2 regions of the Planomicrobium sp. MB-3u-38 genome follow, and region 2 is predicted to be linked to the other one. Evidence: predicted binding sites of a transcription regulator. Region 2 holds the regulator's gene; the other holds the start of a gene.
What was found. Region 2 encodes NrdR, which represses ribonucleotide reductase genes. Its sites were predicted from a motif close to AACACNATATATNGTGTT; they were not measured.
Positions count from the first base shown of each region.

Region 1: a site for NrdR is predicted at 5,757-5,774, ahead of CXF70_RS17310 (vitamin B12-dependent ribonucleotide reductase). Genes of this name have one in related genera too.

Region 1 covers NZ_PJBO01000081.1:81,222-90,085, forward strand. Annotated here, with positions in the region: gene accC (acetyl-CoA carboxylase biotin carboxylase subunit) at 1-88, opposite strand, end outside; gene accB (acetyl-CoA carboxylase biotin carboxyl carrier protein) at 112-621, opposite strand; gene efp (elongation factor P) at 934-1,494, opposite strand; gene CXF70_RS17300 (M24 family metallopeptidase) at 1,511-2,572, opposite strand; gene aroQ (type II 3-dehydroquinate dehydratase) at 2,575-3,015, opposite strand; gene CXF70_RS17310 (vitamin B12-dependent ribonucleotide reductase) at 3,167-5,725, opposite strand; gene CXF70_RS17315 (rhodanese-like domain-containing protein) at 6,209-6,592, shown strand; gene CXF70_RS17320 (ATP-binding protein) at 6,656-7,927, shown strand; gene gcvPB (aminomethyl-transferring glycine dehydrogenase subunit GcvPB) at 7,979-8,864, opposite strand, start outside.
Region 2 covers NZ_PJBO01000009.1:69,118-77,981, forward strand. Annotated here, with positions in the region: gene polA (DNA polymerase I) at 1-2,182, shown strand, start outside; gene mutM (bifunctional DNA-formamidopyrimidine glycosylase/DNA-(apurinic or apyrimidinic site) lyase) at 2,198-3,067, shown strand; gene coaE (dephospho-CoA kinase) at 3,077-3,679, shown strand; gene CXF70_RS04775 (glyceraldehyde-3-phosphate dehydrogenase) at 3,780-4,793, shown strand; gene speD (adenosylmethionine decarboxylase) at 5,109-5,492, shown strand; gene nrdR (transcriptional regulator NrdR) at 6,106-6,582, shown strand; gene CXF70_RS04790 (replication initiation and membrane attachment family protein) at 6,594-7,955, shown strand; gene dnaI (primosomal protein DnaI) at 7,956-8,864, shown strand, end outside.

The DNA.
Region 1 (8,864 bases), on a different contig from region 2:
CAGCGACAGTTTCGATATCCATTTCTTTGCATGCGCGGATAATACGGACGGCAATTTCACCGCGGTTGGCTATTAATACTTTTTTCATCGTCATTGGTCAGATCCCCTTCCTCAGTTTGTTTTAACGAGGAATAAAGGCTGGCCATATTCGACGAGTTGTCCGTCTTTTACAAGAATTTCAGCAATTTCCCCATCCACTTCCGCTTCAATTTCATTGAAGAGTTTCATGGCTTCTACGATGCATACGACCTGTTCAGCGGAAACTTTCGTGCCGACCTGCACATATGCAGCTTCTTCAGGTGAAGGTGACTGATAGAACGTCCCGACCATCGGCGACAGGATTTTGTGCGTGTTTGCATCTGAAGCTTCAGTTGCAGATGGCTGTTCAGCCTTCTCTTCTTTTGCCGGTGCTTCTGGAGCAGCTGGAGCGGCTTGGGCTGCAGGTGCTTGAGGAGCCTGTGGCGCCGCAAGAGCTGACTGCATTGGCGCTGCTGAATTATCAGCTGATACCCCGCCATTTTTCTTGAGCTTGATTTTTGTGCCTTCTGTTTCATATGTGAATTCGTTAATGGACGAACTGTCGACCAATTTTATAATTTCGCGGATTTCTTGAATTTTCAAATTACCCTACTCCCCTTATGTACAAAATTTAATTGAATATTAATGAAATGCCATTTTTAGAAAAACGGCCCCCGGCAAAGGGGGCCCTTATTCATTATTTTCTAAACTCCGGCTGCCCAGCTCTTCGAGATATAAGCCAAATTGTCTCATACCTTTCAGAGCTTAACGGGTGCCGTCGCTTTTCTTTATTGTCCAGACTCCGGCGACCCAGCTCTTCGGGTCATAAGCCACTTTGGCTGTGCGGCTGAAAAGACGCCGCTTCGCCCAATCGTCTTATGCCTTTCAGAGCTTAACGGGTGCCGTCGCTTTTCTTTATTGCGCGCGTGAAACGTATGACGCATCAGTCGTATTGATGATCAATTGATCGCCTTCGTTCACAAAGAATGGCACCTGAACAGTCAAACCTGTCGAAAGATGCGCAGGCTTTGTACCGCCGCTTGCCGTATCCCCTTTAATCCCCGGATCTGTTTCAGTTACGGTAAGAACCACTGTATTCGGCAATTCGACCCCAAGAACTTCTCCTTGGAATTGAATGACTTGAACTTCCATATTCTCTTGAAGGAATTTCAATTCATACTCGATGCTTTTTTCAGGAAGCTCGATCTGGTCATAAGTTTCAGTATCCATGAATGCGTGGACATCGCCATTTGCATATAGATATTGCATTTTTTTATTGTCGATCTGTGCTTTGGCAACTTTTTCGCCGGCACGGAAAGTCTTTTCAGTCACACTTCCAGTACGCAGATTACGCAATTTCGAACGGACGAATGCCGCCCCTTTGCCTGGTTTGACATGCTGGAATTCCATTACGCGCCAGATGCCGCCGTCTACTTCAATTGTTACACCTGTTTTAAAATCGTTTACAGAAATCATTTAATTTCCTCCGTTTTTATAAAATGCGAAGCTCTTTTGAAGACTTGGTCAGTCTTTCGTTTCCGGACTCGGTAATCAGTATATCATCTTCAATGCGCACTCCGCCAATACCCGGCAAATAAATCCCCGGTTCAACTGTCACAGCCATGCCCGGTTCAAGAACTGTTTGTGACTTGAATGAAAGAGCTGGCCCTTCATGGACTTCCAGTCCGATTCCGTGTCCAGTCGAATGCCCAAATGCATCGCCATATCCTTTTGACTTGATATGGTCCCGGCCAATGGCATCAGCATCGAATCCTGTCATTCCAGGTCCGATTTTTTCAACGCCCATTTCCTGTGCTTCCAGAACAACCTGATAGATTTCTTTCAGTTTGTCGGAAGGTTCCCCGACCGAAACCGTGCGAGTGATATCAGAAATATAGCCTTTATATAAAGCGCCGAAATCCATTGTGACGAAATCTCCGGATTCGATCACTTTTTCGGATGCTACTCCATGCGGCAACGCTGAACGGTAACCCGAGGCGACGATGATGTCAAAAGACGATGAAGTGGCGCCCTGTTTACGCATGAAGAATTCCAGTTCATTTGAGACTTCAAGCTCGGTCATACCCGGTTTGATGAACGTGCAGATATATTCAAAAGTATCGTCTGCAATCTTCGCAGCAGCTTTCAGGATTTCAACTTCCTCAGCTGTCTTGATCAAACGGATTTTTTCGATAATTCCGCTCACCGGTTTTAATTCGGCATCCATTTTTTCACTATATTGTTCGAATGATGAATAAGTAACAAAATCTTTTTCGAAGCTTAGTGTTTCCACACCTAATTTCTTCACTTGTTCGGCAGCTTCTTCCAATAGATTGGTTTTCGCCTGGATTATTTCAAAATCCTTGATTTGGTCCGCTGCCTGTTCGGTGTAACGGAAATCCGTAATGAAAAGCGCGTTGTCTTTAGTTACGATCGCCAATCCCGAAGATCCGGTGAATTCAGTAATATAGCGAAGATTGAATTCGCTTGTGATCAGGAAAGCTTCAATTTCGTTTTGTGCCATTTCGTTGCGAAGTTTTTGCAGTTTCAAAATAGTCATCCTCTCTGATTTCGTAAAAGCAAGGCGTGCAGACCAAGGAAATAGGAATCTTTGCCGAATCCGGTGATCTGCCCTTCCACTACCGGCGCCAAATAGGAATGGTGGCGGAATTCTTCTCGTTTGTGAACATTTGAAATATGTACTTCTATAACGGGTACTTGGATGGAAGCGATGGCATCACGGATAGCAATGCTGGTATGTGTATAAGCCCCGGCATTCAGAACGACGCCGTCAAAATTCTGGCGTTCAGCCTGTTGAAGCCAATCGATGATTTCCCCTTCATGATTGGACTGGCTGCAGGTCAATTCAATGCCATTGGCAAATGCGAACTGTTCCAGTTCATGTTCCAGTTCAGCAAGTGTAAACGTGCCGTATGCATCCGGTTCCCTTTTGCCGAGCCGGTTCAAATTCGGCCCATTTAAAACTAAAGCGCGCATCTTCTTCACTCCCCGTCAATAACTTCTTCATTATTTTATCATACGAGCAGAATCGAGCAACTGTAAGCGGGAAATTGAACGTACGTAGATCACAAGATTTATCTCCATATGAAAAAGCGGAAGCCGAGGCTTCCGCTTTCCATTGTTAAATTTACAGTCCGCATTTGAGTTGCGCTGCGCAATTCGTGCAGGTATTGCAGCCGCCCATTTCCTCGACTGTCCCTTTTCGGCAGACCGGGCAAGTATCGCCCACTTCTGAACCGATGGTTACATTTGTTGAACGAAGATCCTGGATGGTATCGATCAAAACGATTGGACGTTTTGTCTGAACTTCTTCCGGCGCATCATCTTCAAATGTATTTTCTTCAGCTTTCAAAGTCAGCACCTGGGAATCACGGCTGCCGTCGACGTAGACCGTTCCGCCTTTGGCACCGCCTTTGTAAAGACGCTCGTAGACGCCTTCCACTTGTTCGACAGTATATCCACGCGGTGCGTTGACTGTTTTCGAAATGGAGGAATCAATCCAGCGCTGTATGATGCACTGTACATCAGCATGTGCTTCCGGCGCCAAATCCATTGATGTCACGAATGCTTTCGGAAGGTTTTCTTCATCAGCTTCAGGATTGTTCTTCAAGTATTCACGGACGATATCCGCTTTCACTTCGATGAACTTGCCCAGGCGTCCACTGCGGTAGTATGTGAATGAATAATATGGCTCAAGCCCTGTCGAGACACCTACCATCGTTCCAGTCGAACCAGTTGGCGCAACCGTCAGTAAATGCGAATTGCGGATGCCGTTTGCCAGGATGCCTTCGCGGATTTCTTCCGGCATGCCCTGCATAAATCCTGTTTCTGTGAATGCTTTGCGAAGAGCAGCTGTCTGTTCTTCAGTTTCGCCTTCAAGGAACGGGAAGCTTCCGCGTTCAGCAGCCAGTTCAGTCGAAACTTCATAAGCTGCTACAGCTATTGTTTTGAAAATCCGATCAACGAGTTCATTGCCTTCAGGCGAACCGTATTCTTTGTCGCAGTAGATCAATAGATCGGCAAGCCCCATGACACCTAGTCCGACGCGGCGTTCGCCGAGTGCCTGGATGCGGTTCTCTTCCAGGAAATAAGGAGTTGCATCGATAACATTGTCCTGCATGCGGACACCGACACGCACTGTTTCTTTCAACGATTCAAAATCGACTTCTTTTGTTTTTGGATCGGCGAATTGCGCCAGGTTTACTGCAGCGAGGTTGCATACTGAATAAGGCGCCAGTGGCTGTTCGCCGCAAGGGTTGGTAGCAACGACTTTTTGGCCATATGCTTTGGCATTCGTCTTTTCATTTGCGTTATCGATGAAGAATATTCCCGGTTCCGCTGAGTACGTGGCGCAAACATTGATAAGGTTCCAAAGATCGCGCGCTTTCATTGTGCGATATGTGCGCACTTTATGGCCCATCCGTTCCCACTCGCGTACATCTCCAACTTCCTGCCATTGTTCATTGTATATAGCCATTTCTTCTTTAGAATAGGATTCGACAGCCGGGAACCGCAAATCGAAATTCTCATTATTTTCAACAGCTGTCATGAAGTCGCTGGTCAATGTAACTGAAATATTAGCGCCTGTCAGGAATTCTTCATTGTGTACAGAATAAGTTCCGCCGTCGCGGAGCTTTGTTTCAGCATCCCGCATGATTTTTTCATTGAAACCGCCCATCCCTGGAATCGCACGGTAATTTAAGACGCCTTGGTACATAGCCTCTTCCTGCTCCGTCAACGGTTTAAATTTCAATTTATCTTTAGCCAATTTCTTGATCGTTTCGTCTTCCGTATTTTCAATCAGGTATCTGAGAATACGAGGGTTCTGCATTTTGGAAATAATGAACTCCGCAATATCCGGATGCCAGTCGGCGAGCATGATCATCTGCGCACCGCGCCGTGAACCGCCCTGTTCAACAAGGTGCGTCAATTTAGCGATATCGTCCAGCCAAGATACTGAACCGGATGACTTGCCGTTGACTCCGCGGGCTAATGTATTGCGCGGACGCAATGTCGATCCATTCGTCCCAACGCCTCCTCCGCGGCTCATGATTTCCATCACTTGTTTGCGGTGGTCGGAAATGCCTTCGCGTGAATCTGCGACAAACGGCATTACATAGCAATTGAAGTAAGTGACATCCGTATCTGCTCCTGCTCCATAAAGGACCCGGCCTGCAGGTATGAACTTCAGGCCAACGAGCTGTTCATAAAATTTATCGAACCATTCCTGGCGTTTTTCTTCTGTTTCTTCAACAGAAGAAAGACCTGCTGCATTCCGTTTGGCGATCTGTTCGTAATAAACCTCAAGAGGCTTTTCAATAACGTCCAGCGACCTTACAACAATTCCGTTTTCAAGATCATCCTGGTTATCGATTGCACTGCGGTAGTCTTCTTCAATCCAAACTTCAGCCTGATTCGCCGCGCGATTGACCGAAACGATAAATCCTAATCCGCGCGCAGGGAATTTTGGATCCTCTTTAACCGTCAGAACTACGAAATCTCCAGCTTTCAAAGTTTTCTTTTCCGTATCCTTGAATGAATACCGGTCGATCATAACCAGCCTTGACACGCCTTTATGAGTTGTCGTCATATCCGGCGTAATCGGAAACACTTGTTGAAACTGTTCGATGTCCTTGTTTAAAGCCTCAGGATTTAACGTATAAACAGAATTAGTTGCAGAAACCATTTGACAATTCCTCCTTTATATTATAAGAGCAAACACTATATATAGTATTAATACTTTTCCCATGATACTAGATATTGAAACTCTATTCCATAACAAAATTTTGATTCCCATATTCATTTCTTCAAAACCTCCATCACAACAAGGTTCTGAGCAGGCGTGAAAATTAAAATGAGTCGAAAGTGATATTTTTTGCACCAATTTGCATTTATTCAACTTTTAACACATAACAACGCTCGACTACCCGCCCTGTCTGCTTTCTCTCTTGGATGAGCTGATAAGTCTAAATATTGTATCCATTCCGGACTGAGACTCAGGCAGGTTTCATCTTCATGGCAATGATAAATTTTCATGATTGAGTAAATATACGTAATCTCCAAAATTTCACAGCATCGCCTCTTTTTCTCTTACATACATGAATATTGCCATTGAATTAAAAGACCTTTATCTTTTATAATGAAGAAAGAATAGAAAGGGGAAAGACCATTGGAATTCTTGTATTTTATCGCAGCGATTTTATTCGCTATAATCGCTTACGCGGTGGTGTCATATTTCCGCATGAAAAAAGCAGTCACTACTTTGACGCAGGACCAGTTCATCGAAGGCTATAGGAAAGCCCAGCTGATCGACGTGCGTGAACCGAAAGATTTCGCCGCCGGCCATATACTTGGGGCGCGCAACATTCCGCAGACTCAATTGCGCCAGCGCCATAAAGAAATACGGTCAGATAAACCTGTATATTTATATGATCAGAACGGCGCTCGGGCAGGACGTGTAGCCATCTATTTGAAAAAACAGGGTTATGACCAATTGTATCAATTGCAAGGCGGGTTCAAGCAATGGACCGGCAAGATCAAATCTAAATCCTGACAGACAGCTCTTCCATCCGGAAGAGCTTTTTTTACAAAAATCCGCATTTTACGGAGGCCTGAAATGACAGAAAACATCCTTTTCCCCCACAACCCTAGCCTAAAGGACTCTTTGCCTGTATACGCAAACATAGCTGAAGTTTCAAACAGGATCTTCAATTGCCTCAATGAAGTTTCGAGCGGCCCGTGGAAGCATATCGATGTCGCAGAACCTTTTATGCAATTGCATACCCACCTTCTGGACATGATGAAAAAAGGACAGCTGGAGTATGATACCCTCGCTTTCATTTATGAAGCACGTCCTCAAGGAAAAATCACAAATGCCGCTGAAGACATTCACAGCACGAATCTTTCAATCGATACGACATTTGAGAATCGGATCATTTATTTTCCCGGACACGATGTCGCTGTCACCCAATTGACTTTCTATACACATGCGGAAACAAGCTGGCCGGAATTCCAATGCTATGCCAAATCCGTCGAAGCCGCCCATAGTTTCCTGCAAGCGATAGACGAATTGCTAAGGCAGATGCTGATGAACAATATCACTTTCCTGGTCGATACAGACGACGGCGTCCGTCGCCGGAATTTCAGCACTCACGCCATCATTGAACGGTCTGATGTAATCTTGGACGAATCGGTCAAGAAAGATATTTTCAGATCCATCGATGAATTCTTCAAAGACGATGGGCAGTTTTTCAGAAACTATGGAATCCCTTATAAACGGGGCATCCTTCTATATGGTTCACCCGGCAACGGCAAAACGACTCTCGTCAAATCGATCACCGGATCGACAGAAGCACCTGTCGTCTATTGGCAGATTACAGAGTACACGAACAGTTCCACTATCCAGGAAGTGTTCAGCATCGTTTCACGGCTAGCTCCTGCCATCCTGGTCATCGAAGACATCGATTCGATGCCGGAATACACACGCTCCGTCTTCTTGAATACGCTGGACGGCACTCAGGCCCGCGAAGGACTATTTGTAATCGGAACAACCAATTACCCCGAAAAAATCGATCCGGCGCTGATTAACCGTGCGGGACGGTTCGACCGGGCCTATGAAATACCTTCACCATCCCAACGGCTAAGGAAGACCTACCTGCAGAAATTAGACATCAATCATATATTCACCGAAGCACAATTATCGGATATGGCAAGCCGGACCAAAGGACTGTCAATTTCCCAGCTGAACGAGCTCTATATGTCCAGTGCGCTGAACTGGCATTACGATGGAGATTCCGCTTATGAAAAACGCATCGAAGAACTCCTGCAGCAAAATAAAAGAGCTGACCGCAATAATTGGCAAGAAGCTGATTCCTTTATCGGATTTTAATTGAAATGAAAAAAGCCTGGAAGCAAATTTGCTCCCAGGCTTTTTTGTATCCTATTCAGCTTTGTGGTAACGAAGAACCGGTTTCCGCGCAGCTTTTGTTTCATCAAGGCGTTTGATGACTGTGGTATGAGGCGCATCCTGAACAATTTCAGGATTCTCTTCCACTTCACGCGCAATCTGGATCATTGCGTCGATGAAAGCATCAAGCGTTTCTTTCGATTCAGTTTCAGTCGGTTCGATCATCATGCCTTCTTCTACATTCAACGGGAAGTAGATTGTCGGCGGATGATAGCCGAAGTCAAGCAGGCGCTTAGCCATATCCAGCGTGCGGACACCCAATTTCTTCTGGCGGCGGCCGCTCAGCACAAATTCGTGTTTGCAATGGCGGTCATACGGCAGGTCGAAATGCTCCTGCAATCTGCGCATCATATAGTTCGCGTTCAATACAGCATATTCCGTCACGGCTTTTAAGCCATCCGGCCCCATTGAACGGATATAAGTGTATGCACGCACGTTGATGCCGAAGTTTCCGTAAAACGGCTTAACTCGACCGATTGACTGTGGACGGTCGTAATCAAATGCGAACACGCCGTCTTTTTTGACAAGAATCGGTTTTGGCAGGAATGGCAATAAATCTTTATTGACGCCTACCGGACCTGATCCCGGTCCACCGCCTCCGTGAGGTCCGGTGAATGTTTTATGAAGATTCAAGTGGACAACATCGAAGCCCATATCGCCAGGACGCGCTTTGGACATAACGGCGTTCAAGTTCGCGCCGTCATAATAAAGCTTGCCGCCGACTTCGTGGATGATAGCCGCCATCTCCAGGATCTGCTCTTCGAAAAGACCCAATGTATTCGGGTTAGTCAGCATCAAAGCGGCTGTGTCTTCTCCCACGACGCGCTTCAAATCTTCCAGATCCACAAGTCCGTGTTCA
Region 2 (8,864 bases):
TGTATACATCACACGTAAAGGCATCACCGATATTGAAAAATACACCGTTGAACATATTAAAGAGAAATACGGTCTTACACCCTTGCAGATCATTGATATGAAAGGCCTTATGGGGGATTCTTCCGACAACATACCGGGTGTTCCTGGAGTTGGTGAAAAAACGGCCCTGAAACTGCTCGCAGCCCACGGTTCAGTGGAAGGTGTATATGAAGCGATCGACCAGCAGAAAGGCAAGATGAAAGAAAAGCTGGTCGCCAATGAAGACCTGGCCTACATCAGCAAACAGCTCGCTACGATCGAGCGCCAGGCGCCTGTAGAAGTGAAGCTTGATGATCTCGGTTACGAAGGTCCTGATCAGGACGAGTTGGTCCGGGTCTGGAGCGAACTTGCCTTTAAATCTTTGCTTGAGAAAATGGATTACACAGCAGAAGAAACTGTCAAAGAAGAATTGAAATTTACGGTCGTGACCGAAATTGAGCCTTCCATACTGAAGAGTGAAATGGCCGTCCATCTGGAAATGTATGATGAACATTACCACACCTGTGACCTTCTTGGTGTTGCGTTATCTGATGCAACCGACACCTACGTCATACCGATGGACGTGGTAAAAGGTTCGGATATTTTGAAAACCTGGCTGGCAGATCCTTCGAAGAAAAAATATATGTCCGATTCAAAAGCATCGACTGCCGCATTCCTGCGCAGTGAGATTGAACTGGATGGCGTCGATTTCGATTTGATGCTGGGTGCATATATCGTAAACCCTTCACTGACGTATACCGATATGGCCAATATCGTTTTGGAATACGGTTACACCGATGTGTCGACAAACGAACAGGTATATGGCAAAGGCGCTAAAAAGAAAGTGCCGGATGATGCTGTCTTGAATGAACATATTGCGAGAAAAGCACGCGCAATTTGGAAAGTGCGTGACATCATCATCAAAAAGCTGGAAGACAATCAGCAATTTGATCTCTACGATAAATTGGAGCTGCCGCTTGCTTCGGTACTGGGCAAAATGGAATCGCTCGGCGTTAAAGTGGATAAAGCGCAGTTATCGGATATGGGTGAAGAACTGGCCGCGAAATTGGAGAAAATCGAATCTGAGATCTACAGTCTTGCCGGACAGGAATTCAATATCAATTCACCTAAACAATTAGGGGTGATCCTTTTTGAAAATCTGGGGTTGCCTGCTCTGAAAAAAACCAAAACCGGCTATTCGACAGCTGCTGACGTTCTTGAGAAACTGGAAGGCCAGCACGAGATCATATCACATATACTGCTTTACCGGCAGCTCGGCAAACTGCTGTCCACTTATATAGAAGGTTTATTGAAGGAAATCCATAATGACGGCAAAATCCATACCCGTTTCCAACAGGCACTTACCACAACGGGCCGATTGAGCTCAACGAATCCGAATCTGCAGAACATTCCTGTACGGCTTGAAGAAGGGCGTAAAATCAGAAAAGCGTTTGTACCTTCTGAACCGGATTGGGTGATGGTCGCGGCCGATTATTCACAGATTGAATTGCGCGTACTTGCCCATATGTCTGAAGATGACCGGCTGGTGCAGGCATTCAAAGATGATCAGGATATCCATACCGCCACAGCGGCGGATGTATTCCATGTGCCGTTGGAAGAAGTGACGGGTGATATGAGGCGCGCGGCCAAAGCTGTCAACTTCGGTATTGTCTATGGCATCAGTGATTACGGATTATCACAAAGTCTGAATATCCCGCGGAAAGAAGCGGCGGAATTCATCGACCGCTATCTGAAGAGCTTCCCGGGCGTACAGCAATATATGACGAATATCGTTTCTTCTGCGAAAAAGGATGGATTTGTAACGACATTGATGAACCGGAGACGTTATCTTCCGGATATAACCAGTTCAAACTTCAACCTCCGCAGTTTTGCGGAGCGCACAGCAATGAATACGCCGATTCAAGGAAGCGCTGCGGATATCATCAAAAAGGCGATGATAGATATGGACGAAGCACTTGAACGTGAAGGCCTGAAAGCCAATATGCTGCTGCAGGTGCATGATGAACTGATTTTTGAAGCGCCAAAAGATGAATTGGCTAAATTGATGGAGTTGGTTCCAAAAGTGATGGAATCGGCGATGGAATTGAATGTGCCGCTGAAAGTGGATATCGCATCCGGTGACACATGGTATGAAACAAAATGATTGGAGGCCGTTGGAATGCCTGAACTTCCTGAAGTAGAAGGTGTGGTCCGGCAGATACGGCCAGTTGCGATCGGCAAGAAAATAGAAGATGTTTTTGTATCCGATACAATCCGGCTGTCTAAAACCGGAGGCAAGGAAGCCGTTCTAAAAAAAGTCGAGGCCGACAGTTTTATTGAACGATTGAAAGGTTCACAGATTGTCAGTGTGGAGCGGCGAAGTAAGTACATCTATTTCGGCTTAAGAAAAGATGGCGAGTTTTTGTTAGTGAATCACTTGGGGATGTCTGGTGCCTGGTTTTATGTGGGCAGCCTGATGGCGATACCGGAAGATAAATTCCGCAAGCATGTCCATGTTGTGCTGACGCTGAGCGATGGCAATCTGCTGGCCTATTCGGACATCCGCCGTTTTGGTGAAATGCGGGTGTTGAATGAAGAAGGGGACTATCCGCCGCTGCTGTTGATGGCTCCTGAACCTTTCGACGAAAACGCTCTGCAGCATTTTCTCGATATGTCGGAAAGCCCGAAATATCGGAATAAACCCATCAAAGAAGTGATCATGGATGGACAGGTCATTTCGGGCGCCGGCAATATCTATGCAACGGAAGCGCTGTTCCGGATGAAGATCCATCCCAACCGCGCTGCACATCGAATCAGCAGAAAGCGCCGTGCTGAACTGTTTCAAGCAATCGTGGATATTTTACTGGAAAGTATAGAAGCTGGAGGAAGCACAATTTCCGATTACCGGAACATCAATGGTGAATCGGGAGGCATGCAAAACCGCTTCGCGATGTATGGAAAAAAACAATGCATGACATGTGGCAGTGTGACGAAAACCCTGAAAATCGGGGGACGCACATCTGTTTTCTGTCCAACATGCCAAAAATGAGGGTTTAAGATGATTATTGGGTTAACAGGGAGCATAGCCAGCGGGAAAAGCACTGTTTCTAAAATGTTGGAGGAGTTGGGCTATCCGATTATTGACGCGGATTTGGTTGCCCGGCAAGTGGTTGAACCTGGGAGTGAAACATTAATGGAGATTGAGGCTTTATTCGGTCCGGAAGCCATCCGTGATGACGGGACGATGGACCGCGAAAAAGTCGGCGCTCTTATTTTTTCAGATCCCGCAAAAAGAAAGCAATTGAACGATATCATCCATCCCGCCATACGGGCGGAAATGCTCCGCCAAAAAAGCGTGTTCATTGAGGATGGACATAGAACAATCGTGATGGACATTCCTTTGCTATTTGAAAGCAAATTGCAGCATTTTGTCGATAAGGTTCTGGTTGTCAGTGTTTCTGAAGAAAACCAGCTTGCCAGATTGATGGAGCGAAATGGATTAAACGAAAAAGATGCCAGGGCCCGGATCAGCTCGCAGTTGCCCATGTCTGTAAAAGAGGAAGGTGCTGACGCGGTCATCTATAATAATGGAACGATTGAAGAGACTGCCGGGCAGCTAGAGCGAATTCTGGAGCAATGGGGAGAAAGTTCACAAAGCTGAAATATTCATCCGGTTTTGAGGTTCTCGAATCGGGATAATGTGTTATACTATATAACGAATTAAAAATATAAGTATAACTTAATTAATGGAGGACTTTTAAATGACAGTTTCTATTGCGATTAATGGATTTGGCCGTATTGGCCGCATGGTGTTCAGACAGGCAATTTTAATGGATGATGTAACTATTTCGGCAGTAAACGCCAGTTACCCTGCCGAGACTTTAGCTCATTTGATAAAGTATGACACAAATCACGGAACCTTCGACGGAGATGTAAGCGCTGTAGAAGGGGCTTTAATTGTCAATGGAAAACGGGTTGAATTGGTAAGCGAACGCGATCCTTTGAAACTTCCATGGAAAACGATGGGGATCGATATCGTCATAGAAGCTACCGGGAAATTCAATTCGCGTGATAAAGCAGCTCTTCATCTTGAAGCTGGAGCGAAGAAAGTCATTTTGACTGCACCTGGAAAAAATGAAGATGTCATGATTGTCATGGGTGTCAATGAAGATAAATTGGATATCGACAAGCACGATATCATCTCCAACGCCAGCTGCACGACAAACTGCCTTGCACCTGTTGCAAAAGTCCTCAACGATGCTTTCGGTATCGATAATGGTTTGATGACAACTGTACACGCTTACACGAATGACCAAAAAAATCTGGATAATCCCCATAAGGATCTTCGCCGAGCGCGTGCTTGTGCCCAGTCGATCATCCCGACTTCGACAGGAGCAGCAAAAGCTTTGTCGCAGGTTCTTCCTGATCTGGAAGGGAAAATGCATGGTCTGGCATTGCGCGTCCCTACACCGAACGTGTCTTTAGTGGACCTTGTGGTTGATGTTAATCGTGATGTAACGATTGAAGAAGTCAATCAGGCATTCATCGATGCGGCAAACGGTCCGATGAAAGGGATTTTGAATTTCACAATGGAGCCGCTTGTCTCAAAAGATTTTAACACTACAACGGATTCAGCTATTGTGGATGGCCTTACTACAATGGTTATTGCAGACCGGAAAGTAAAAGTCCTTGCATGGTACGACAATGAATGGGGCTATTCCGCTCGCGTAATCGACCTGACAAAACGTGTCGCTTCGGCGATGAGTGTAATTTAATGACAAGAACCACTTTTTCTATTAGTATGAAAAAGTGGTTTTTTAATTTGTGACAAAAACCCACGAAAAAAAAGAAATTTTTATCAGATTTATTTGTTGCATTTCCACGGAATACATCATATACTATGATTCGTAGCAAAAAAAGCTACCTTCCTCTAACGGATTCCAAAGCTCAATGAGGAATCTTTAGGAGAAATTTTATTCACATGACTGCTTAAAGGGTTAGGACCTCTTTGGACTAACTTTCCCCCGTGGTAGTCAACTTTGAATATTTTGAGCACGAAACCAAAATGATATCAAAGGGGGAAACGAACCATGGAAACAATGGGACGTCACGTAATTGCAGAACTTTGGCAGTGTGATTTTGACAAATTAAACGATATGGATTATATCGAACAAACTTTTGTTGATGCAGCACTCAAATCAGGAGCAGAAGTCCGCGAGGTCGCTTTTCACAAATTTGCGCCACAAGGCGTAAGCGGCGTTGTAATCATTTCTGAATCACATTTGACAATCCACAGCTTTCCTGAACACGGCTATGCAAGTGTAGATGTTTACACTTGTGGTGATCTTGATCCGACTATTGCAGCGGATTATATCGCTAAGGCACTTGGCTCGGGTTCGAGCGAAGTAACAGAATTGCCACGTGGAATGGGTCCAGTCGGTGCTGGAAAAACCAAAGTTACAGTAACTGCATAATCCATTTAAACCAAGACATTAAAGCAGGGGAGCTGATCCCCTGCTTTTTCTATTTGTGTACATAATTCATAGGTATTTTATATATGCCGCTTCGTCGCTTTGGACAAGCCTCCCGCAATAAGCCGAGAAGAACACTCGTCTTATTGCTCCGGCCAGTCCTGAGGCGCTCCTTCGCTGGATTCAATTCTGGCAATGATATGAAATTAAGTGGACTTATTTAAAAGAGTTGGGCTGTTAGTAACTCGGGCGATGGCCCGAGTTAGCTAAGCGCAATCTAATAGTTTTTCATTAAAAAGTTGAACTAACTAAATTACAATGTATGGACTGATTCGTGTATAAAAGAAATTTTTAAAGATATGGAGCAAAACAGCGCAGACTCCCAGGTGAGCAAGCTCAGTGCAAGCCACCAGGAAAGCGGAGTTGTTTTGCGGAATATCGGTTACTTAATGTAACTTACTTTATATATTTTTATATTGTTTTGATGAAAAAGCGGAAAGCGTCTGCTTGGAGCGAATTCATCAACCATACGTAAAGATTCCAAATTCAAATATTATAAACGCTGAAATTTTGTTATACTTATACCACAAGAAAGAGAATTTGGGGAGATGTCAAAATGAAATGTCCGGCTTGTCAGCATAACGGTACCCGTGTCGTGGATTCGCGGCCAGTAGATGAATTGAAATCGATCAGGAGAAGAAGGGAATGCGAAGAATGCGGCTACCGGTTCACCACTTTCGAGAAAGTGGAAGAGATGCCGCTGATTGTCGTGAAAAAAGACGGTTCCCGAGAAGAGTTCAGCCGCGAAAAAGTATTGCGCGGCTTGATCCGTGCTTGCGAGAAACGGCCGGTGCCGTTGGAAACATTAGAAGAGCTTGTCTTTACTATTGAAAAAAACCTTCGCAGAATAGGCAATGCCGAAGTGAAGTCTGAACAGGTCGGTGAAATGGTGATGGACAAGCTGGCTGCAATCGACGAAGTGGCCTATGTCCGTTTCGCTTCCGTCTATCGCCAATTCAAAGACATTAATGTATTCATAGATGAACTGAAGGATTTATTGAACAAGAATCCGGATGACAAGATATCCGAGTAAGGCGGTGACTTATGACTGCGTTCTATAAGGAGTTGCAGGCAGCTGATGCTTTTAATATCCGTCTGCCCTATCCATTTTCAAATTACGACCGCCAATTACTGACGCTGCTTTATCAGCCGATGGTCGGTGCTGAATCGATTTCGCTTTACCTGACGCTTTGGGCAGAAGGGGAAGCGGAAAGAAATGAAACACCGCATTACACGCTGATGAACACCTTGGGCATGCCGATTGCGAAAATTTTTGAATCGCGTCTCCAATTGGAAGCGATCGGTTTGCTGAAAACATATAAAAAAGGAACAGAATCACGCACATTCCTTTATGAATTATGTCCGCCGCTTGACCCGAAAGACTTTTTCACTGATCCTTTATTGTCGATGTTCCTGTTCAGTAAGATTGGGGACATCGCATACCGGAGAGTCAGGGATCGATTCATCCTGCCTGCGGAAGATATGGAATCATATGAGGAAGTTTCGCGTACATTCACGGATATATTTCAGCCGGTGCATGCAAAAGCGGGCTATCCGAATGATTCGCAAAAAATGCAGCAGCGCGGACGTAAAGGTTATGAAGCAGAATACGATTTTGATTTCAGTTTGCTTCACCAAGGGTTGTCCGAACAGCTGGTGCCGAAACGCGTTTTGACTGCGGCGATTAAAGACACCATCTGCAAACTCGCTTTCCTGTACGGATGGGGACCGCTTGAAATGCAGAAAGTGATCCTATTGGCCATTGACGATGATTACCGCCTTACTATAGAAGGAATTAAAAAATCCGCATCGGAATATTATAAGATGACAGTATCTACTACTGCGCCCAAATTGGAACCGGTTCTTGTAAAAACCTCAGAGCCGGAAATTGAACCGAAGAACCGCCAGGACGAATTAATTTTATACCTGGAATCGGCTTCCCCTGTCGAAGTGCTCCGGGATATTGCCGGCGGCAAAGAGCCGTTGTCAGCCGATGTGCAGCTTGCCAATAATCTGGTCATGCAGCACGGGATGGAACCTGCTGTGGTGAATGTCCTGCTGCAGTATGTTCTTTTGCGCACCGACATGAAATTGACTAAAGGCTATGTGGAAAAAATCGCTTCCCACTGGATCCGAAAAAATGTATCCACAGTTGCTGAAGCGATGGAACTTGCGCGCACCGAGCACGCCCAATATATGAAATGGAAATCAGAAGGGTCGCCTGCTGCAGCTTCGAAAAATCCAAGCCGTTCAGGCGGCAAGCCCGTTCGCGAGGAAAAATTGCCCGAATGGTTCTATACGAAGGACGAGCCGCAGGCAACAGCTCCACAGAAAAACGAAAGCCTCGAAGTCGAAAAACAAAAACTTCTGGCGAAACTTGCTTTGAAAAAAGGGAAGGGTGATTAAATGGAACCGATACGGGAAACCTTAAAACGGGTTGTCAATGCACCGGCTTTTTCAGAGCGTTACAACGATATGCGCAAGGAAGTGCTGGAAAACACGGGCGTCCAGAATTTTCTTGAAGAACATGCCTCTGAAATCGATAAAAGCATCGTCGACCGCGGCATGCATAAATTATACGAGTACATCGACCAATCGCATGATTGCAATAAATGCCCGAGCCTGGATGGCTGTATCAATCATCTGAAAGGCTTCGAACCGAACCTGGTACTTGAACGCAATACGATCGGCATCGCTTATACACCGTGTAGGTCAAAAAATGCCTATGACAATAAACGCCGCGCAAGCTCCCTGATCCACAGCATGTACATGCCGAAGGAAGTGATGCAGGCGACGCTGTCCAATTTCGAACCGGACGACAGCCGGATGGAGGCATTCCGTGCAGTCGGCACTTTTCTTGATCAGGCGACCGGGCCGGATAACCTGCCTGAAAAAGGGTTGTTCTTCTACGGCAAATTCGGTGTGGGCAAATCCTATCTTTTAAGTGCTGTCGCAAATGAGCTCGCGGAAATGAATGTCAAATCGGTTTTGGTCTTCGTGCCTGAATTCATGCGCGAAATGAAACAAGCCATCGGCGACCAGACGCTGCAGGAAAAAGTGGATTACGTCAAAAAGGCGGATGTTCTGATGCTGGATGATATTGGAGCGGAAGCAATGTCGAGCTGGACGCGTGATGAAGTGCTGGGCACCATCCTTCATTACCGGATGGCTGAAAAGCTTCCGACGTTCATGACGTCGAATTTCAGCTACTCAGAACTTCAGCATCATCTCACTTATTCCCAGCGTGGCGAAAAAGAAGATTTGAAAGCGGCGCGTGTTATGGAACGGATCCGTGCACTTACGAGTCCTGTAAAG